DNA from 3 places in the Parazoarcus communis genome. Region 2 is predicted to be linked to each of the others. Evidence: riboswitches for the same ligand, from Rfam matches in the RefSeq annotation. Region 2 holds a riboswitch; each other region holds the start of a gene.
The links. A riboswitch is a leader RNA that binds a small molecule or an ion and turns the genes downstream of it on or off. The one in region 2 is predicted to bind cobalamin.
Positions count from the first base shown of each region.

Region 1: another riboswitch for cobalamin. It lies ahead of CEW83_RS05515 (cobaltochelatase subunit CobN); the one in region 2 lies ahead of CEW83_RS12085 (energy-coupling factor ABC transporter permease).
Region 3: another riboswitch for cobalamin. It lies ahead of CEW83_RS17895 (TonB-dependent receptor domain-containing protein); the one in region 2 lies ahead of CEW83_RS12085 (energy-coupling factor ABC transporter permease).

Region 1 is NZ_CP022187.1:1,190,633-1,197,986, reverse strand. It holds gene CEW83_RS05520 (MotA/TolQ/ExbB proton channel family protein) at 1-373, opposite strand, end outside; gene CEW83_RS05515 (cobaltochelatase subunit CobN) at 391-4,821, opposite strand; cobalamin riboswitch at 4,936-5,193, opposite strand; gene CEW83_RS05510 (AMP-binding protein) at 5,429-7,354, shown strand, end outside.
Region 2 is NZ_CP022187.1:2,633,613-2,640,966, forward strand. It holds gene CEW83_RS12075 (DEAD/DEAH box helicase) at 1-1,395, shown strand, start outside; gene bluB (5,6-dimethylbenzimidazole synthase) at 1,469-2,134, opposite strand; cobalamin riboswitch at 2,252-2,478, shown strand; gene CEW83_RS12085 (energy-coupling factor ABC transporter permease) at 2,668-3,294, shown strand; gene cobM (precorrin-4 C(11)-methyltransferase) at 3,299-4,120, shown strand; gene CEW83_RS12095 (sirohydrochlorin chelatase) at 4,117-5,016, shown strand; gene CEW83_RS12100 (precorrin-8X methylmutase) at 5,039-5,719, shown strand; gene CEW83_RS12105 (cobalt-precorrin-5B (C(1))-methyltransferase) at 5,727-6,905, shown strand; gene cbiE (precorrin-6y C5,15-methyltransferase (decarboxylating) subunit CbiE) at 6,898-7,354, shown strand, end outside.
Region 3 is NZ_CP022187.1:3,915,882-3,923,235, reverse strand. It holds gene CEW83_RS17920 (cobyrinate a,c-diamide synthase) at 1-370, opposite strand, end outside; gene cobA (uroporphyrinogen-III C-methyltransferase) at 438-1,295, opposite strand; gene cobO (cob(I)yrinic acid a,c-diamide adenosyltransferase) at 1,297-1,905, opposite strand; gene CEW83_RS17905 (ABC transporter ATP-binding protein) at 2,020-2,814, opposite strand; gene CEW83_RS17900 (FecCD family ABC transporter permease) at 2,816-3,796, opposite strand; gene CEW83_RS17895 (TonB-dependent receptor domain-containing protein) at 3,842-5,689, opposite strand; cobalamin riboswitch at 5,815-6,048, opposite strand; gene cobU (bifunctional adenosylcobinamide kinase/adenosylcobinamide-phosphate guanylyltransferase) at 6,117-6,665, shown strand; gene cobT (nicotinate-nucleotide--dimethylbenzimidazole phosphoribosyltransferase) at 6,719-7,354, shown strand, end outside.

The sequences.
Region 1 (7,354 bases), 1.4 Mb from region 2:
CGATCATGCCTGAAAGCAGGCCGATCACCGTGGTGTCGAAGGCGACCGTCATCGCGGTGGTGAGCACCCGCAGTTCGCCTTCGCCGAGTGCGGCCAGCCCCGGCCCGAGCGGGATGAGCGTGCCCATCAGGCCGAGCATGGGCGCGAGCCGGGTGATGAAATCGGCGCGCTCGATGCGGCGCTTGCCGGCCCGCATCAGGGCGTGGCGGTCGCGCGCATCGGTGAGGCGCTGGATGCCGCCCCAGCGCTCGCCGATGCTGATGCCCAGTTCATACACGGAGAGGGCGACGAAGAACAGCAGGCCCCAGATCACCGGTTGCAGCAGCAAGGTGGTGATCTGGTGCATCAGAGTCAGGGAGATTCCGGAAAACATGTGTCGCTCTCTTCAGGTTATCGGGTTGCGCGCCCGCGCAGCGCGCCAAGCAGCAGCAGGCCAAGGGCAAGCGCCAGCAGCCAGGGCAGATAGTCGGAGGTCTGGGTTTCAGTCTCGCTGTCGGTGGCCTCGTCCGTGGTCGGCGCATTGCCGTCAGCGGCGTTCGGCGACGAATCGTCCGCCGTGCTCCGGTTCGGGTCGTCGAGGCTGACCTCCTGAATATGGCTCGGTGAGGCCTCAGCCTGCGCAGCGGCCTCGAGCCGGCTTTGCGCCAACGCCGCCTCAAGCGCTTCCGCCTTGGCCGGCGCAATGTTCGCTTTCACCAGGGCGTACATCGGATGATTTGCATGGGTGTGGCCACTGCCGGGGTTGCCGTGCTCGACGATGTTGTCGGCGAAGCGCTCGGCCAGTTGCCTGACGGTTTCTGCGTCGGCCTTCCAGAAACCCTTGTCGATGGCGACCAGCATCACCGCGAGGATGTTCGTCTGCACATAGCGGTTGTTGCCTTCGGCGAGAAACGTGTCCAGCCCCAGCTCGAGGCGGTCATCGACGTAGACGGCCTTGACCTCCTGCCACACACGCTCGTCGATGATCTCGGGGCTCGTCGCCTGCCAGCCCCACAGGTATTCGATGAACTCGCTGCCCATGGTGCGTGCGCCGGCGTAGCCTTCCTTCATCAGGGGCTTGATCCACTGCGGGTTGAGGTAGCGGCCGCGCAGTTCCGACAGCAGGGCCGTGTGGAGGGCGTCGATGCTCAGGTTCTTGCCGTTGGCGTGGTTGATCACCGCACTCGCCGGCGCCTTGCCGCGCTGGCTTTCCACCGCGAGGTTGAAGCCGCCGAGATAGTCGAAGGCGTCGTTGTTGTCCATCAGGCCGTAGAGGTTGCTCGCGCGGCCAAGAAAGGTCTGCGAGATGCCGTCCAGCTGCTGGCGGAACAGATCCTGCGCGGCTTCGCCCTGCAGGCCGGCACCATAGGCATGGCCCATGCGCTTGATGAAGACCTGCGCGAGTTCGCTGCGGTCCTGCCACGAACCGGAGCGCTCGACCATGCGGTTGATGCCGGCCCCGTAGGCGCCGGGGGTGATGCCGAACACCCGCACGCTGGCGCTGCGGCCGATCTGGGCGGCGGACATGCCGGGGGTTTTCGCGAGCAGCTTGCGCGCCTGGTCCACCCAGTTGTTGGCGACCTGGTTCAGTTCCAGCGCTTCGTCGCCGCCGCGTTGCCATTCGCCCAGCGGCGTCAGCGCTTCCTTGAGCGCCAGCGCCAGCGCGGGGTAGTCCCTGACGATGCGGTCGCGGCTGGCGTCGAGCGCCAGCAGGCCGGCCTTGTCCAGCAGCAGCATGTGCTGGCCGTAAAGATCGCGGAACAGGCCCGACGTGGTGAACACGACGTCGTAGCGTTTCGGCTGGTCCTTGCCCAGTGGCAGGCGCTCAAGCCCCTTGACGATGCCGCGGCTGTTCCACACCGGACGCACGCCGAGCAGCTTCATGCCGAACGCGATCATCGCGCCTTCGTCGCGAACCGCGTCCGAGGCCCACAGGATCACGCCCTGTTTGTTCGCCGCCACTTCCTTGGTGTAGGCGGCGACGCCGGTCTCGCCGGAGAGCACCTGGCCGGCAAGCGTCGAGCCGGTTTCGTACGCGAGCTTGGTGGGCAGCAGGCTGCCGTCGAGCGCATAGAAGTTGCGCCCGGTCGGCAGCGCCTCGGGCGTGCGGATCGGGTCGTTGCCCTTGCCGGGTGCGACGAACCCGCCATCCAGCCCCCTGATGAGCGCAGCCATCTCGGCCCTGGGCGAGGCCTGCAGCTGCGCGCGCCAGCGCCTGGCCTCGGCGCTGTCGGGCGCGCCACCGTCGAGCATGGACTTCATCATGGTGTCGATCGCATCGCGCGACCAGGCGCGGCCGAACACATGCAGGCCGAGGGGCATGAAGTCTTCCTGCAGCTTGGTCAGGTAGTGGCCGACCTCGTGCAGCAGCAGCGCCTCGTCGATGTCGTCGAAGCCGATGCCGCGCACCTTGAGCTCCTCGTCCATACTGGCGGTCAGCTCCTCACGCAGGCCCATGCTGTCGATCTTGCGGCGCAGGGTCTGCACCGCCTCGCTGCGGGTGTAGCCGTCGGTGGCAGCTTCGGCGCTCTCGATCAGCTGTCGCAGTTCGAGCAGATCGTCGTACAGCTCGGTGATCGCCAGCGGCGGTGTGAGGTGGTCCACCATCACGGCGAGCCCGCGGCGCTTGGCCTGAATGCCTTCGCCCACGCCGTCGACGATGTAGGGGTAGATGCCGGGCAGATCGCCCGCGACCAGACTCGGGTAGTCGCTCTCGCTCAGGCCCGCGCTGCGCTTGGGCAGGAACTCATAGGTCGAGTGGCGGCCCACATGCACCAGCGCGTCGGCCTTGAATACCGAGTGCAGGTAATGGTAGAAGCCGAGGTACTGGTGCGGCGGCGGGAAGGACATGTTGGCGTGCAGCAGCTCTTCGTTCAGCTCCCAGCCACGCGGAGGTTGCGGCCCGAGAAAGACATTGCCGAAACGCACGCCGGGGATGAGCTGCCGGCCTTCCCACACCATCACCTTGCCGGGGGCAGCGCCCCAGCCGCGAATACCCTCGATCTGCATTGCGATCAGCGCCTGTGCAAGCTGCTGGCTCGGCTGCCATTGCGGTGCCTCGCCCCTGGCCAGCGCATCGAGGGCGTTGCGATAGGCCACTTCGAGCTGTGCGAGCAGATCGAGCGCACGCGGGCGGCCCTTGTGCCGCAGGCCGTCGAGCGCGTGCTGCAGGTCGCTGACGGTGCGCTCCATGCGCTGCCTGAGCAGGCCGATTCGCGCCAGACGTTCGCTCATCGACTCGAGCCCCGCAATCGACGCCGCCTGATCCTGCATCAGTTGCTGCAGTGCGCCGAGGGGGCCATTCACCATCTCCGCCTGAACGCTGGCGGGCAGGGTCTTGAACCACGCCTCGTAGTCTGCCGCCGTCAGGGTCTGCACCCGCTTCGACATGTCCTGCAGCGCCTGCCGGTCTTCGGGCAGGTTCACGCCGCTGGCCTGCAGCAGATCGAGCAGGGCCTTGCCGTCGGCGGGCAGGTCGCCGGTCTTGTAGCCGGCGGCCTTCAGGCTGCGCAGCATGTCGAGCAGGCTCTCGGGCACGTTGAGGTTGTCGGCGCCAATGTTGTGGCGGCCGGGCGGATGGTTGTAATAGACGATGGCGATGCGCTTGTCGGCGTTCTTCTTTTCCTGCAGCCGCAGCCAGTTGTTGAGGCGCCGCGCCTGGCGCTCGATCTCGGGCACCACAGGCTTGCTGCGCGAGACCTGCGCGCCGGTCAGCGGGTCGAGCTGTGCGGGTTCGGCCAGTGCCACCACCTGAGGCTGGCTCACGCCCTGCAGTTCGGGCATGGCGAGACGGTAGTGGATCGCGTCGCGCGGAATGCCCTGATCCGACAGCTGCCAGTCGGCCTCACTCCATTCGCTCATGCGCAGCGCCTTGATCACCGGCACATCGAGCTTTTCCAGTGCCGCGCTCACCGTTTCGCGGCCTTCGCCGCCGCCGATGACGAAATCCTGCACCGCGACGATCGCGGTTGCGCCGCGCTGCTTCGCCGTCAGTGCCGCGATGGTGTCGACCGCGCTCACGCTCGGCGGGCCCCAGGCCGCCAGTACCGACACGCACTGCCAGTCCTGCGCCGCACACAGCTGCTGATGCAGCGCCCATTCGCCTGCAAGGTCGCCGGTGTCGTGATCCAGAATCCACAGGGTGCGCCGGTTCAGGTTGATCTGCCGGCCCAGTTCCGCTGCGTCCATCCAGCGCACGCCACCCTTGTCATGCAGGGCGGTGCGCACGGCCGGCACAAGGGTGACGGGTTTCTGTCGCACACCGCCACTGGCAACCAGGTCGAGCAGGCTGGCGGCGTTGTCTACCGAACGATTCACCCAGTACGCGCGTGCGTGCAGCCAGTCTGCATGGCGCGGCTGGGCGGCCTTGAGCCGGGACAGCTCATCGGTGCCGCTCAGGGCCGCCTTCTCGCTGACGATTGCCTCGGGGATGTCCTTGGCGAAGATGCTGCCATTGCGGTCGTGCTGCAGCGGCAGCAGGCGCCGGTCGCTGTGCAGCACCATGCGCGCCTGCCCCTGTGGGTAAGGCATGTTCAGCAGGCGCTCGACGGGCTCGCCGAACACCGCGATCATCAGCACGGCCTGGTGCTCCGCGATCAGGGCCTGCAATTGCCTGTCGTCCATTTCTGCCAGCTGGCTGACGCTGCGGATGTGGATGACCTGGCCCTTGCGCGCGCTCAGGAGTTCGTGTGCGCCGGCGACCAGCGTGGGTGCGGAACGGTCAGACACGATGGCGAGGACGCTTTTGTCAGCGGCCAGCAGTGGCTGCGAAAGCAGCAAGAAAGCGAGGCACAGCGCGGCCCCCAGGCCCGGCCAGCGGAACGGGCGTGTCGGAAATGGCATGAAAGAATTCCTGCCGCGGCGCTCCCGCTCGCGGCTTGTTATTGATCACGTGAAACGGCCGGGGGAAGGGGCTGGCAAAATAAAAACGAAACCTGTGTGGCACCCCGCCACTGCGCATCTCTCTCGATTTCAGGCCGGTCTCCGGACTCGCAGATTGCCGAACACCAGGGTTCGACAAAACACCTTCGCCTTCCCACGCCGCGATGAACGCGATCTGCGCAGTGGCTGCCGATGCCGGGAGGCACGGCCGAAGGGTTGAATCTGCTTACCGTTGCGGGGGCAGTACGGGCATTGCTCCAAGAGCGCACCCGTTTCCCGTTTACCCCGAACGCAATGGATTTGCGTTCAGGCACCTGAAAAACAGGCCGCAAGCTTAACAAGTTCGAAGGACGAGTCAAGGACATCGGGATTCCCCTTGAACAGTGCATGAGCTTCCGCTGCGTCGTCGCTGTCGTTGCGCACGGGGAATCTTCATGCGCGCCGAGCATCGTAGTCAGGGTGAGGGCGGCAGGTGCCGCATCTTGCCCGCAAGACGGGGCACGCGCTGGCGGCGCGGATCAAGCCTTTATCAGGGGAGGTCTGCAGGGACGTACGCATGGAGAGATTCTTGAAACCCGACCCGCAGCACGATGGCCATGCCTTGTTGAACCTTGTCGATACGGTCATCCGCGAGCTCCAGCCGGGGGCGCTGTTGCGTGCCGGCCTCGACAGCCAGTTCGACCGCGACCTGGGCCTCGACAGTCTGGCGCGGGTCGAACTCCTCGCCCGCGTGGAGCGCAGCTTCGATGTTCGACTTCCGGACGATACGCTGGGGAGGGTGGAAACGCCGCGTCAGCTGCTGGCTGCGCTCGAAGTCGCCGGGCACCGCCCGCTGCCGGCGGCGCGGACCGGCAAGGTGGCGCTGGCGACGCCCGAGCAGACTGCAGGCAGTCCGGAGGACGCATCGACGCTGGTCGAGGTGCTGAACTGGCATGTTGCGCGCCACCCCGAACGTATCCACGTCACCTTCTACCGCAGCGAGGACGAAACCGAGACCCTGAGCTACCGACAGCTCGCCGATGCGGCGGCGCGGGTCGCCGGAGCGCTGGCGCAGGCAGGGGTGCAGCCCGGGCACGCGGTTGCGCTGATGCTGCCGACCGGGCTGGATTTCCTGTGCAGCTTCTATGGCGTGCTGATGGCCGGCGCGGTGCCGGTGCCGATCTATCCGCCGGCACGCCCTGCACAACTCGAGGATCACCTGCGCCGTCAGGGCGGCATTCTGCGCAATTGTGAAGCGCGGGTGATGATTACCTTCGACCGTGTGCGTCCGCTGGCGCAGATGCTGACCGGGCTGTGCCCGACGCTGGACAAGGTGCTCACGCCCGGCGAGCTCGATGCGGAACCCCTGCCGCGCGTACAGGCCGGTGCGGACGACCTGGCACTGCTGCAATACACTTCCGGCTCGACCGGCGATCCGAAGGGCGTGATGCTGACCCACGCCAACCTGCTCGCCAATATCCGCGCCTGGGGTCGCGGGGTCGGGCTGAGCTCGACCGATGTCGCGGTGAGCTGGCTGCCGCTTTACCACGACATGGGGCTGATCGGCGCCTGGCTTGGCAGCGTGTATCACGCCTATCCGCTGGTGCTGATGTCTCCGCTGGATTTCCTTGCCCGCCCCGAGCGCTGGCTGTGGGCGATCCATCGTCATCGCGGTACGGTCACGGCGGCCCCGAACTTCGCCTTCGATCTGTGCGTCAAGCGTCTCGCCGGGCAGCCGCTGGACGGGCTCGACCTGTCGTCCTGGCGCTTCGCGGCCAACGGCGCCGAAGCGATCAGTCCCGCCACGCTGGAGCGCTTCCGCGAGGCGTTTGGTGCCTACGGATTGCGGCCGGAAGCGCTCGCGCCCGTCTATGGGCTCGCCGAGTGTTCGGTCGGTCTCACCGTATCGCCTCCGGGACGCGGGGCGCGCATCGATGCGGTCGGGCGCGAAGCCCTGACACGCAATGGACGTGCCGAAACTGCAGCAGCCGGCGATGCATCGGCGATGCACTTCGTGTCCTGCGGCTCGGCCTTGCCGGGGCACGAACTGCGGATCGTCGACGATGCCGGCAGCGAGCTGCCCGAACGTGTTGTCGGCAGTCTCGAGTTCCGCGGCCCGTCGGCGACGCGGGGCTATTTCCGCAATCCCGATGCCACTGCAGGCCTGTTTCACGACGGCTGGCTGGTGACAGGTGACTACGCGTATCTCGCCGATGGCGAGGTGTATTTCACCGGTCGTGCCAAGGACATGATCATTCGCGGCGGGCGCAATTTCTATCCGTATGACCTCGAGCATGCGATCGGCGAGCTGCCGGGGGTACGCAAGGGCTGCGTGGCGGTCTTCGGTGCTGCCGACCCCCAGCACGGCGATGAGCAGCTGGTCGTCGTCGCAGAAACCCGCGAGCAGGATGCCGCTGCCCGACAGGCGCTGGAGCGCAGGATTGTCGCCGCGGCGGCGGACGAGCTGGGCCTGCCGCCCGATGTGGTGGTGCTTGCGCCGCCGCACGCGGTGCTG
Region 2 (7,354 bases):
ACTGCCGGCTTCACCCTTCCGGTGCTGCACCTGCTGTCGCAGACGCATGTGCATCCGCACCCCAACGGCCGACCGCGCTGCCTCATTCTCACCCCCACCCGCGAACTGGCAGCCCAGGTCGAGGAATCGGTCAAGACTTACGGCAAGCACCTGCCGCTGACCTCGATGGTGATGTTCGGCGGCGTCAACATCAATCCGCAGATCTCGGCGCTGAAGAAGCGGGTCGACATCCTGGTGGCCACGCCCGGCCGCCTGCTCGATCACGTCAATCAGCGCACGCTGGATCTGTCCGGCGTCGAGATCCTGATCCTGGATGAAGCCGACCGCATGCTTGACATGGGCTTCATCCGCGACATCCGCAAGGTGCTCGCACTGCTGCCGAAGAAGCGCCAGAACCTGCTGTTCTCGGCCACCTTCTCCGACGAGATTCGTGAGCTGGCCAACGGCCTGCTGCACAACCCCGGCTGCGTCGAAGTTGCTGCGCGCAACACCACCGCCGAGCGCGTCGAGCAGGCTGCCTACATGATCGGGCAGAAGCAGAAGCGCGAACTGCTGGCGTGGCTGATCAAGGAACGCCAGTGGTTCCAGGCGCTCGTGTTCACCCGCACCAAGCACGGCGCCAACAAGCTGGCCGAATACCTGACCAAGCACGGCATCGAGTCATCGGCGATTCACGGCAACAAGAGCCAGGCTGCACGTACCCGTGCGCTGGCACAATTCAAGGACGGATCGCTGCCGGTCCTGGTTGCCACCGATATCGCCGCTCGCGGTCTCGACATCGATCAATTGCCGCAGGTGGTGAACTTCGAACTGCCGAACGTGCCTGAAGACTACGTGCACCGCATCGGCCGCACCGGCCGTGCCGGCGCTGCCGGCCACGCGATTTCGCTGGTCGACCGGGAAGAGCTCAAGCTGCTGACCGCAATCGAACGCCTGATGCACCGCAAGGTCGACCGCGCCACGGCCGAAGGCTTCGTGCCCAGCGCCACGGCAGAGCAGTCGCATGACGAAGATCAGCGCCGCGAGCCGATACAGCGCCGCGGTGGCGGTGGCGGTCGTAACAACAACGAACAGCGCCGAAGCAGCGCGCCCGCCGGACGCAGCGATCGTCCCGGCGGCCGTGGTCCCGCAAACGGTGGCCAGCCCGGCAACCGTGGTCCGCAGCGCGCCCGCCCCGAGGCGGACGGCAATCGTGCCCGTCCCGCGCCGCGCCAGGCCGGTGAAGTGGACGGCAATCGCGCCGCCCCCAGTCGCGCCGAACCCAACGGCAACCATGCGGGCAACCGTGGCCGCAGCGAAGTGAATGGCAATCGCGCGCCGCAGGCGTCCGACCGCCGCAATACCGCACCGCGCGCAGCGCTGTTCTCCGCCAGAACGGGGAACGGCAATCGCTGATCACTGATCCGCGCTGCACGACACGTGAAGAAGGCCACCGCAAGGTGGCCTTCTTTTTTTGGAACGAAAGTACTCAATCAGCCGAAGATGGCCACACGTTCTCGGACAATACGTCCTCGATCGGCATGCGCTCGGCCCATTTCTCGATCTCCAGCATCGGCTTCGGGTAGAAGGCCTCGACGTGGCCGATACACAGCACCGCAACCGGGCAGGCGCCTTCGGGCATGGACAGCAGCGTCGCAAGCTTGTCCGGATCGAAGATCGACACCCAGCCCATGCCAAGTCCTTCGGCGCGCGCCGCCAGCCACATGTTCTGAATCGCACAGGCCACCGAGGCCAGATCCATTTCGGGCAAGGTCCGGCGCCCGAACACATGCTTCTCGCGCCCTTCGGCAAGTGCGACCACCAGCACCTCGCCGGCGTCGAGCACGCCTTCGACCTTGAGCTTCATGAAGTCTTCCGCACGCTCGCCAAGCGCCTCGGCAGTGGCAATCCGCTCTTCCTCCACCAGCGCGTGCATGCGCTCGCGCAAGGCGGGGTCGGTGATGCGGATGAAGCGCCAGGGCTGCATGTAACCGACACTCGGTGCATGGTGGGCAGCCCACAGCAGTCGCCGCAGGACTTCGGGATCGACGGCATCCGGCAGGAAGTGGCGCATGTCACGACGTTCGGCGATCACGCGATAAACGGCAGCGATCTCCGCGCTGGAGAAGGCGAGCGAAGCAGTGTTTGAAGGCATGAAATCAGGACTCCGGCAAGCAGGGCTGCAGTGTAGCGCACCGGTGGCCACACACCTTCGTTCCACCCGCTTGCCGTAAGGACAGCTTGCAAACACCCATGAACCTCGACTAAGCTCCGCCCCACATTCGATCCGGGTGCCTTGTCATAAAGTCTTATGACGGGTGAAACGGGAAGTCCGGTGACGCTGATCGCACATGCGCTCAGCCACTCCGGCGCAGCCCCCGCTGCTGTAAGCCTGACGAATCCGCTGCAACACAGATGACCACTGGGTTTCTCCCCGGGAAGGTCGGCGGATGAGGAAGATGGTGAGCCAGAAGACCGGCCCGATCGAGATGAAAGAGATGTGAATCCCGGGGTGAGGGTTCGATCCGACTGCTTGGTCGCGGCCGTATTTTCTTCGTACGCCTCCATGCCAGCCGCATTCGATATTCGTTTTGCGTAGACGTTCGCACGTTCATGGACTGCCCATGCGCGCTTTCGCCTGCCTCCCCGGCTTCAGGTCGCCAGCCAAGCACACGAGGGGAGTTCTTCATGCATATCGAACCGGGTTACGTTTCCACCGCCAAAATCGCTGCCGCCAACATCGCAGCCACCGGACTGCTTGCCAGTCATGCCCTGCCGCTGCTGCGGCAACCGCAACTGATCCTGCGCTCGCTGCTCGCCGCGCTGTTCTTTTCGGTGTTCATGCAGAGCTTCCACCTTGCCGTCGGTCCGTCCGAACTGCATTTCATCGGCGCGATGCCGATGTACCTGATCCTCGGATTCGTGCCCACGCTGCTTGGTTTCGGCATCGGTCTGGCCTTGCAGGGGCTGTTCTTCGAACCCGCCGATCTTGTCCATCTCGGCATCAACACCCTGTCGCTTGCGGTGCCACTGATGCTGGTGCACCACACCGTCGGCAAGCGCTTCGACAGCCTCAGGCTGCGCAACATCATGAAACTCGACGCGGTGTTCTACACCGGCGTAACCGCCATGGTCGGCTTCTGGCTCGCCATTGGCGAAGTGGCCACGCCGCTTGCCGACTGGGCTGCCTTCGCGATTGCCTATGCTCCGCTGGTCGTTCTCGAACCGCTGATCACCTTCAGCCTGATCCGCCTGCTGCAGCCCTATGCCGCCAGCACGGCGATGAAGCTGTGCACCACCCTGCGGGCAGGCTGAGCACATGGGCATCATCTGGTTCGTCGGCGCCGGCCCCGGCGACCCCGACCTGATCACGGTCAAGGGTCGCGGGCTGCTCGAACAGGCGGGCGCGATCCTCTTTGCCGGGTCGCTGGTCGACCAGGCTGCCACGCGCTTTGCCCCACCGGGTTGCGAGATTCGCGACTCCAAGGACATGACGCTGGAGGAGATGAGCGCATGGCTGCTCGACGCCTGCGCCCGACATGCAACGGTGGTGCGCCTGCAGACCGGCGACCCCGGGCTGTATGGGGCGCTGGTGGAGATGACCCGCCCGCTCGACGCCGCCGGCGTGCAGTGGAAGGTCGTGCCGGGCGTGTCTTCGGCGATGGCCGCCGCAGCTGCGGCAGGCGAAACCCTGACCCTGCCTGAAGTCACCCAGACCGTGATTCTCACCCGCGTTGCCGGGCGCACGCCGATGCCTGCAGGCGAAGAGCTCGAGGCGCTGGCAGCGCATCGCAGCACCTTGTGCATCTTTCTGTCGATCACGCTGCTGCATGAAGTCCAGCGTGCGTTGCGCAGCGCCGGATGGTCCGAGGACGCACCCATCGTCGTGGTGCAGAAGGCCAGCTGGCCCGGGGCGGAAAAGATCGTGCGCGGCACGCTCGCCGACATCAAGCGTCGCTGCCAGGACGAGAAGATCGCCTCGCAGGCCATGATCATCGCCAGCCCCGCGCTGGGCGCGCGCGACTGGGCCGATATCGCCCGCTCCAAACTCTACGACCCCGGTTTTTCACACCGTTTCCGCAAAGCCACCCTGATGCAGGACGACGGCACGGAAAGCGCAACCACCGAGATTCCGTCATGAACGATCACACCATCCTCCTCGTCGGCCATGGTTCGCGCAATCGCGAAGGCAACCGCGAGATCCTGCAGTTCGCCACCCAGTGGCAGGCGCGTCACCCGGGCTGGCGCATCGAAGCCTGCTTCATCGAACATGCGGAAGTCCTGCTCGACGAGGGCCTGGACCGCGCCGCCCGGAACGCACGCCGGGTCACCGTCGTACCCTTCATTCTCAACGCAGCGGGCCATGTGAAGATGGAACTGCCGGCGGCAGTGTCGCGTGCGCGCGCCCGCCATCCTGAGGTGGACTTCGTGTGCACCCGCCACCTGGGCATGGGCCGCGAGATGCTTGCCGTGCTCAAGGGCCAGCTCGACCGCCTGCTGCACCAGCTCGCCACCCCGGACCCGCGCACCACCGGCGTCATCCTGCTCGGCCGCGGCTCGTCCGATGCCGGTGCCAATGGCGAGCTCGCCCGCATGACGCGCTGGGTGTTCGAAGACTACGACCACGATCTGGTCGACCTTGCCTTCACCAGCATCACCTGGCCGCGGCTCGAAACCGTGGTTCAGCGCCAGATCCGCCTTGGCATGATGCAGATCTGCATCGTGCCGGTGTATCTCTTCAGCGGCGTGCTGATGGACCGCATCAAGACCCAGACCGAACGCCTGCAAGCCCAGTTTCCGCACCTTGCCTTTGCCCTCGGCACCCATTTCGGTTTCGACAAGGGCATCTTCGATCTGCTCGACAGCCGCATCGGCGAGTCGGGCGCCGCAGAAGGCGGCCTGCTCGAATGCGACGGCTGCAAGTATCGCGTCGCCGCCGAAGCCGAACATCTGCACGACCACAGCCACACCCACGTGCATGCCGCGCATTCGCTGGGTCACGGGCATGAACACCACCACGACCATGCACCCGCCTGAGCTCAGCGCCCGGAACCCGACCATGACCGCAAACACCGTTACCGAGCAGCTCACCGCCGCGGGTCGTGCCATCGAGCATGACTCCTTTGCCGTCATCGACGCCGAGGTCGTCCGGCACGACTATCGCCCCGAGCAATGGCCCATCGTGCGCCGCATGATTCACGCCAATGCCGACTTCGACTTCAACGGCCTCACCGACTTTCATCCCGCGGCGGTCGAAGCAGGGCTTGCAGCCATCCTGCGGGGCGGAGCGGCGATCGTGGCCGATGTCGAGATGATCTGTGTCGGCCTGTCGGCGTCACGACTGGCGCACTTCGGCATGCACGCCCACCAGTTCATCTCCGACGCCGACGTCATCGAGCTCGCCAATGCGGAGAACACCACGCGTGCCGTGCAGGCGATGCGCAAGGCGCACCGGCAAGGCCTGCTCGACGGTGCGCTGGTCGGCATCGGCAATGCACCCACCGCGCTGATCGAGATCGTGCGCCTGATCCGCGAGGAAGGCGCACGCCCCGCGCTGGTCGTCGGCATGCCGGTGGGCTTCGTCTCCGCCGCCGAATCGAAGGACCTGATGGCCGGGCTCACCGAGGTGCCGTGGATCGTGATCCGTGGGCGCAAGGGGGGCTCGACGCTGGTGGTCGCGGCACTGCATGCACTGCTCGGACTGGCCGAAGCACGCCAGCTGCAGCCCGCGCAAGCCTGAACACGCCATGGCAGCCGGTCACACGCTCCCCGAGAAGGTTCGCAAGGGTGATCCCAAGCGCGACCGCGGCAACCGCACCGGTTTCTCGACCGGCGCCAATGCCGCGGCAGCGGCCACTGCGGCCACGCTCGGACTGGTGCAGGGCGTGGTGCCCGAGGCGGTCGAATGCGTGCTGCCGAACACCCTGCGCGTGCGCTTCAACATCTGCGACGGCCGCGTGACGCATCACCCGGAAGGCGACTGCGCACATGCAGTCTCGATCAAGGACGCAGGCGACGACCCCGACGCCACGCATGGCGCCCACCTCACCGCCGACGTGCGACGCATCATTGGCGGAGGCGGTGCCATCGTCCTCAAGGGCGGGCGCGGTGTCGGCGTCGTCACCAAGCCCGGCCTCGGGCTCGATGTCGGCGGCCCCGCGATCAACCCTGCGCCACGACGCAGCATCACCGAAAACGTCGCCACCGCGGGCGCAGCCATTCTTTCCGCGGGCGACAGTCTGGAAGTCACCATCTCGGTACCGGGTGGCGAAGAGATGGCCAAGAAAACGCTGAATGCCCGGCTCGGCATTCTTGGCGGCATCAGCATTCTCGGCACCACCGGCATCGTCCGCCCCTATTCGACCGCGGCCTTTCGTGCGAGCGTGATCCAGGCCGTGGATGTAGCGGCGAACCAGGGCCAGACCTCGGTGGTGTTCACGACGGGCGGCCGGACCGAAAAATGCGCGATGCGCGAGTTTCCGCAACTCGACGAAGCCTGTTTCGTGCAGATGGGCGACTTCGTCAAGGCCGCGTTCGCCACCGCGCTCAAGCACGACATGCAGCACATCATCATCGGCGCGATGGTGGGCAAGCTGACCAAGATCGCCCAGGGCCTGTCGGTGACGCACGCCTGGCGCGAGGAGGTCGACCGCGACCTGATCGCCGGCGCCGCCGCCGAAGTCGGCGCACCAGCCGATCTGATCGAGGAGATCCGCGCCGCCGAAACCGCCCGCTTCGCTGCCGAACGACTGGCCGAACTTGGCCTTGCCGTGACCTTTCACCGCGCGCTCGCTGCCCGCGCCATCCGCAGCCTGCGCGAGCGCTACCCCGGCCCCCACCGCCTCACCGTGCTGGCCTGCAATTTCGAAGGCGTGCCGATCGTGACCCTGAACGAAGAAGAACTGATGGAACCCGCTCATGCCTGAAAACCAACGCCCGCTGTGCTGCGTGATCGGCGTCATCGATGACGGCTGGGCCAGCCTGTCCGCAGCCGCCCAGGCACGACTGCGCACCGCCAGCGTTCTGATCGGCGCTCGGCGCACGCTTGATCTCGTCGCGCCCTTCCTGCCCGAAGACACCGAGTGTCTCGACATGGACGGTGCGCTGTCGCAAACGCCAGGATGGATCGCCAGCGCGCTCGATGCGGGCAGACCGGTTGCGATACTCGCCACGGGCGATCCGCTGTGTCACGGCATTGCCCGCTTTCTGATCGGCAAGCTCGGCGCCGGCGCTGTCGAGGTCATGCCCGCGCCATCGACCATTCAGCTCGCCTTCGCCCGCCTCAAGAAGCCGTGGCAGGACGCGCGCATCAGCTCCTGCCACGGCCCCGATGCAGGCGAGTGGCCCGGTGACGACGCGACTCCCGGCCCGACAC
Region 3 (7,354 bases), 1.3 Mb from region 2:
CATCGATCACTGCCATGACGGGCAGACCGAAGCGACAGGCAATGTCCGCACCCGAGGGCGAGCCGTCGTACAGGCCCATGACGCCCTCGACCAGGATCAGGTCGGCCTCGCCCGCCGCGTCGTACAAACGCCGTGCGATGTCGTCCTCGCCGCACATGCCGAGATCGACGTTGTACACAGCCGCAGCGCTGGCCACGGCATGAATCTGCGGATCCAGGAAATCCGGCCCCGACTTGAACACCCGCACCTTGCGCCCAAGACGGCTGTGCATGCGCGCAAGCGCCGCGGTGACGGTGGTCTTGCCCTGACCGGAAGCCGGGGCGGCGATGAAGAGCGCCGGACAATGGCGCGGCGTGCGGGTTTCGGTCATGTCGATGGACGCCACGAATCGGCGTCGAAAAAGGCTGAACAACATGCGCGCCGGCGTGGGCCGGGCGCTAGCGCTGGTCGTCGGGCGTTGCGGGATGCACCACCGCACAGCCTGCGTGCGGCGGATGGGGGGTGTCGACAGCGTTCTGCGGCGCGAACCATGCCAAGCGCGGGTAGAGCCCGACCACCCCGCCGACCACGGTCAGCGCCGGTGGGCGGATGCCCGCCGCCTGTGCGCGCTCGGTCAGCGTCGCGAGGTCGGCCGTTACCACGCGCTGGGCATCGGTCGTGCCGCGCTCGATCACCCCGGCCGGCGTGTCCGCTTGCAGGCCATGGGCGATGAGTTGCTCACAGATCTCGGCCAGGCGCGAAATGCCCATGTAGATCACCAGCGTCTGCCCCGGGCGCGCAAGCATCGGCCAGTCCAGATCGAGCGCGCCATTCTTGAGAAAACCCGTGGTGAAGATCACCGATTGCGCATGATCGCGGTGGGTCAGCGGAATGCCTGCGTACGCTGCAATACCCGCTGCAGCCGTGACGCCCGGCACCACTTCGACGGTAATGCCGGCCTCGACCAGCACCTCCATCTCTTCACCGCCGCGCCCGAAGATGAAGGGGTCACCGCCCTTCAGCCGCACCACCCGCTTTCCCGCCTGGGCCAGCGTCACCAGCAAGCGGTTGATTTCGTCCTGCGGCAGGGTGTGATCGGCAGCCTTCTTGCCGACATAGATGCGCTCTGCGGCCGCAGGCGCCAGGGCGACGATTGCGGGACTGACAAGGTTGTCGAAGACCACCACATCGGCGCCCCCGACCAGGCGCGCACCGCGCAGCGTCAGCAGTTCCGGGTCACCGGGACCGGCTCCGACCAGATACACATGACCGGGCTGGGCACCCGCTCTCGCGCCAGGCATGACGGGCACACTCATCTCACCACTCCATGCCGGCCATCGCCTTGATGCCGGCCGCAAACGCATGCTTGACCACGGTCATGTCGGTCACCGTGTCGGCGACCGCCACCAGTTCAGGCGGCGCTGCACGGCCGGTCACCACCACGTGCTGATCGACCGGCCGGGCCATGAGGTCGGCCACCACGCTCTCCACTTCAAGATAGCCGTACTTCAGCGCGATGTTGAGCTCATCGAGCACGACAAGTCCAGTCCCCGGGTCGCGCAGAAAGCTGCGAGCCTGCTCCCAGGCGGCGTGTGCCGCTGCCACGTCGCGGGCGCGATCCTGCGTTTCCCAGGTGAAGCCCTCGCCCATCACATGCCAGCTCACGCCGGGCTGGCGGCGGTAGAAGGCCTCCTCGCCGGTGTCCGACCTGCCCTTGATGAACTGCACCACCCCGACTTTCTGTCCATGGCCGAGCGCACGCGCAACCAGCCCGAATCCGGCACTGGATTTGCCTTTGCCGTTGCCGGTATTGACCAGCAACACCCCGCGCTCGATCTGTGCTGCGGCGATGTGGCTGTCGACCACTTCCTTCTTGCGCGCCATGCGTGCGTTGTGGCGCGCGTCCTTGTCCTGATTCTCGCTCATCGTGTTCTCTCTCGTTCAGGGGTTCGTTGGCGTGACGGGCTGCAATACGCCCGTGGCGTTTCCAACTGCAGAACTGCCTCTGGCGGGCAGTGTGGGAACAGGGTTTTCATCGCATCAGTCGGGCACAAAGGTAATCCGCCCATCGAGCTCGAAGCGCCGCAGCGGATGCCCGAAGGCATGACTCAGGCAATCGGCCTGCAGCACGGTGTCGCGGTCGCCGGCGATCACGCCCCCCTGACCATCGAGCAGGATGATGTGATCGGCAAAGCGGGCGGCAAGGTTGATGTCGTGCAAGACCATGACCACCCCTCGCCCCTGGTCAGCGAGCTGGCGGAACAGGGACAGCACTGCGATCTGGTAACGCAGGTCGAGGTGGTTGAGCGGCTCGTCGAGCAGGAACAGCGTCGGCGCCTGCGCCAGCAGCGCGGCCACCGCAACGCGCTGACGCTCGCCGCCCGACAGGGTAAGGATGTCGCGCTGCTCGAAGCCGGTCAGCCCGACATCGGCTAGCGCAGCACGGGCGATGCGTTCGTCGTCCGTGCCTTCCCACCCCCAGCGCCCGAGGTGCGGGTGACGGCCAATGAGCACGGACTCCAGGACGGACGCGGCAAAGTGGTCGGGCTGCTGCTGCGGCAGCACGCCACGGAACCGCGCCGCATCGAGCGTGGACCACTCCGAGTACGGCGCGCCGCCGAGACGCACCGTGCCCACGCTGGGCGCGCGCAGTCCGGCCAGTGTATGCAGCAGCGTGGTCTTGCCCGCGCCATTGGGTCCGAGCAGCACCAGGCATTCGCCCATCGCCAGCTTGAGGCTGAACTCGCAACACAGCCAGCGTTCGCCTGCCTGCAGCGCGAGCCGGTCGGCCTCGAGCAAGGGTGAAGCGGAAGCGGATGCGCCCGAAGTTTTCATGTCAGCGCGGATGGCGTGCAAGCAGGAACAGGAACACAGGCACGCCGATGAGTGCGGTCAGCACGCCCACCGGCAGTTGCTGCGGCGCCATCACCGTGCGCGCCAGCGTATCGGCCACCGTCAGCAGAATGCCGCCCGCCACTGCCGCGGTCGGCAACAGCACGCGCTGGTCGTTACCCAGCGCAAGCCGCACCAGATGCGGCACGATCAGCCCGACGAAACCCACCGAGCCCACCTGCGTCACCGCCACCGCGGTCAGCAGCGAAGCCAGCACGTACAGTCCGAGGCGCAGGCGTTTGACGCTCACACCGAGCGCATGTGCAGTCATCTCGCCTCGCGCCAGCACGTTGAGATCACGCGCAAACGGCAGCACCGCGAGCAGGCCGATCAGCAGCACGCCCAGCGCCGGCCACGGGTTGGACGCGCCACTGGCATCGCCCATCAACCAGAACAGCATCGACTGCACGCGTGTGTCCGGTGCCAGCGCCAGCATCAGCGTCACCGCCGCGCCGCAGCCCGCGGCCACGATCACACCGGTCAGCAGCAGACGCGTCTGCGTCCAGCTGCCGTCGCCGTGCGCAAGTCCGAACACCAGCAACATGGCAATCAGGGCGCCGGCAAACGCGCCGCCATCGATCCAGATTGACGCCGCCCCCAGCGAAATGCCGGTCAGCGCACCAACCGCCGCGCCGCCGGAAATGCCGAGGATGTAGGGATCGGCCAGGGGATTGCGCAGCAAGACCTGCATCAGCGCCCCCGCCAGCGCGAGCAGGCCGCCACACACAAAGGTGGCCACGGCGCGCGGCAGGCGAAGTTCGCGCACGACGCTGGCTGACATGCCGTCGGCACCGCCCAGGGCAGCAAGGACCTCGGCGGGCGCGATTGGCAAGCTACCCGCGATCAGCGCCCACCCCAGCGTCAGCGCCGCGACCAGCACCAGCACCAGCGCGACGACGAGCAGGCGGCGACGCCTGCTCGTCATCAGGCCCTCCCCGCCCTTGCGCAATGCCACGGCCTCCATCGGCTGTCAGTGCAGGGCGTAGCGCAGCGCAACGAAGGCATTCGCGCCCTTCGTACCGTAGCCCTGAGCCAGTTCGTAGTCCCTGTCGAGGATGTTGTTCGCACGCAGCTCCACACTCCAGTCAGGCGCCAGCGCATAGTGAACGTATGCGTTGAGCAAGGAATATCCGGCCAGCCGTTTTGCCGACGTGTTGCTCGCCGTTGTGTCGAAGCGCCGGCCCTGCCCGGTCAGCTCCATCCCCCAGGTCCAGGCGCCCGTGCTGCGATCAATGGCCAGCGACGCGCTTTCCTTGGCCCGACGCCCAAGGTAATTGCCGCTATCCTTGTCCTTGGCCTCAAGAAAGTCCACGTTTGCACGCAGACGGTAGCCGTACACCATCGTCGTCAGTCCCAGCTCCACGCCTTCCAGCGTTGCGGTGGCGACGTTGTCCGCGATGCCGGAGCTCCAGTCGATCAGGTTCTTCACCCGGTTGTTGAAATAGGTCGCGCGCACGGAGGTCGCGCCACGCTCCCAGACCAGTCCGAACTCGCGATTGAGCGACTCTTCCGGCTTGAGGTCGGCGTTTCCGCCAAAACAGCCGTAAGAGCCGAAACAAGCCAGCGGATAGTAGAGATCGTTGAAGGTCGGCGCCTTGAACGCGGTGCCGATACTGCCATGCACACGCCACTCAGGCAGGAACTGATAGCCATATGCCGCCGACCCGGTGGTTTCTCCGCCGAATTGCGAGTCATCGTCGTGGCGGACATTGAACTGGACGTTGTGCTTGCCGAGCTGGCCGCCCCAGCCGAGCACCAGCGAATTGGTGTTGCGCTGCGTCTTGGCATACGCGGTGGTCGTGCTCACGTTCTGCTCAAGGTACTCGTATGCGGCCAGCAGCGACCCGCCGGCCAGCGCAACATCGTTTTGCCAGGTGAACTGCGTCTGCGCCGTATCGAACTCGGATGTTGAGGTCGCGGTGGAGTGGTCATGCGAGGTGTCCGCGCTGTAGCCGACCTTGACCGTACTGGCCCAGTCGCCCGTGATCTGGTTGCGCATGTAGACGCTCGCGGTATCGGTCTGCTTATCCAGGTACGAGTCGTAGGTCTTGCCGGCGTCGTACCAGCTGCGGCCATCGGTATGAAACACGGACAGGCCGATCTCGTCGCGCTCGCGAAAGCCCACCGTCAGCGATCCATTGACGTAATTGTTGCGGAAACCATCGTCGTCCTGATCCCTGCCTGCATAAGAGGTGGGCCTGGCATTGATACCGTCGGTGCGGTCCTCACCGACGACCAGACTGTAACGCAGGCGATCCACGCCGCCTGCGACCGCAGCCTCCAGGGAGCGACTGTTCTCGGCGCCGAAGCCAACGCGAACCGACGGCTGAAATCCTTCCTTGCCCTTGCGGGTGAAGATCTGGATCACACCGCCGATTGCGTCCGAACCGTACAGCGCACTCGCCGGCCCGCGCAGGATCTCGACACGATCGATCAGCGCCAGGGGAATCGTTTCGAGCGAGGGGGCGCCATTGGTCGCAGAACCAATACGCATGCCGTCGATCAGCACCAGGGTGTGACCCGAGTTGGCACCGCGAATGTAGATGCTGCTGCTCGCGCCGGCACCGCCGTTGCTCACGACCTGAATGCCGGATCGCGCGGAGAGCAACTCGACGAGGCTCGAATTGCCCGCTGCAGCGATGTCCTCGCGACTGATCACTTCGACACTCGCGAGTGCCTCTGAGGCAATGACCGCTTGCCGGGTGGCCGTGACAACGACCTGATCGAGTTCGGAATCGCCATGCACGGTCTGCGCCTGGCCGAGTACGGGGTAAACGAGTGCGCACGCCGACGCGAGAATGGAAAGCTGGATTTTCATTGTAAAGACTCCCTTCGCCACGGCCCGCGTCCCCGCATACCGTGACTGATTCGCACAAGGACATGCCGGGAGAGAACCGAAGAGAGCCGAAAACGCCGCACCCGTCGCTGCCACCCCGCAGCACATCCGCCATTTCGCATTCGGGCCGGTATCCGGGCTCATGAGCTGTCTGGAGCAACATCCTCCTGACCCGACGCATCGCCTTCCCGGGCATGACCCAGTGGCTTCTCGAGGCGTCTTGCACTCACTTACCGTTGCGGGGGCAGCACAGGCATTGCACGCTTGCGGCGTACGCACCTGTTTCCCGTTTAACCCTGTGGCGAGAGTCGCCGTCGGGCACCACGAACGCGTTGCCCCTTTCAGGGCAGAGGGGGCGGATGATACCGTGTCCGGCTATCCAGTGCACTGCAAGAAGCGAAGCATTCCAATGACCTGCGAACTCATTCTTGGCGGCGCCCGCTCCGGAAAAAGCCGCCACGCCGAACAACGCGCCCACGACAGCGGGCTGCCGGTCACCGTGATTGCCACGGCGGAAGCCGGAGACGAGGAGATGGCCGCACGCATCCGCCGCCACCAGCTCGACCGCCCGCCGCACTTCCACACCGTCGAAGCGCCCGTCCGGCTCGCCGAAACCCTGAAGCAGGAGGCCGCCCCGGGCCGCTGCATCATCGTCGACTGCCTCACGCTGTGGCTGTCGAACCTGCTCATGGAAGCGGACACGCTGGTCTCTGCGCACAGTGCCGACACCCTGCCCCTGTTCAGCCGCGAACGCGACGCGTTGCTCGCCACCCTGCCCGAACTTCCCGGCACCATCGTGCTGGTCGCCAACGAGGTCGGGCTCGGCCTGGTGCCGGAACATCCGCTCGGACGCCTGTTCCGCGACGAAGCCGGACGGCTCAATCAGGCCGTTGCCGAGCGCAGCCAGCGCGTCGTATTCGTCGCCGCCGGCTTGCCGCTGGTGCTGAAGGGTGGCTGAAGCAGCGTGCTAACATCCGCCGCGCTCATCCACACCCTGTTGCGATATCACCAATGAACTTCACCATCCGCGCGCCGGATCAGACGATCGCCCCCCGGCTGCAGCAATGCATCGACACCAAGACCAAGCCGCTGGGCGCACTCGGGCGCCTTGAGGCGCTCGCCCTGCAGATCGGCCTCGTCCAGCAGACCGAGGCCCCCGTTCTGAACCAGCCGCACATCATGGTGTTTGCTGGCGATCATGGCGCGGCGCGCGCAGGCGTTTCGGCCTACCCGCAGGACGTGACCTGGCAGATGGTGGAAAACTTCCTCGCCGGCGGCGCCGCGATCAACGTCTTCAGCCGGCAGATGGGGCTCGGACTGACCGTGATCGACGCCGGCGTAAATCACGACTTCGGCAAGCGTCCCGGACTGATCGACGCCAAGATCGCACCCGGCACCGACAACTTCATCGAGCGCCCGGCGATGTCCGCTGCACAGTGCGAAGCCGCCCTGGGCAAAGGCCGTGACCTCGCCCACGCGCTGGCCGCAAACGGCTGCAACTGCGTTGGTTTTGGCGAGATGGGCATCGGCAATACCGCCGCTGCATCGCTGCTGACCCATTGCCTTGTCGCCGGCGGCGAGCTCGCCACGGTGACCGGCCGCGGCACCGGACTCGACGACGCCGGTCTTGCGCGCAAGCAGGCACTG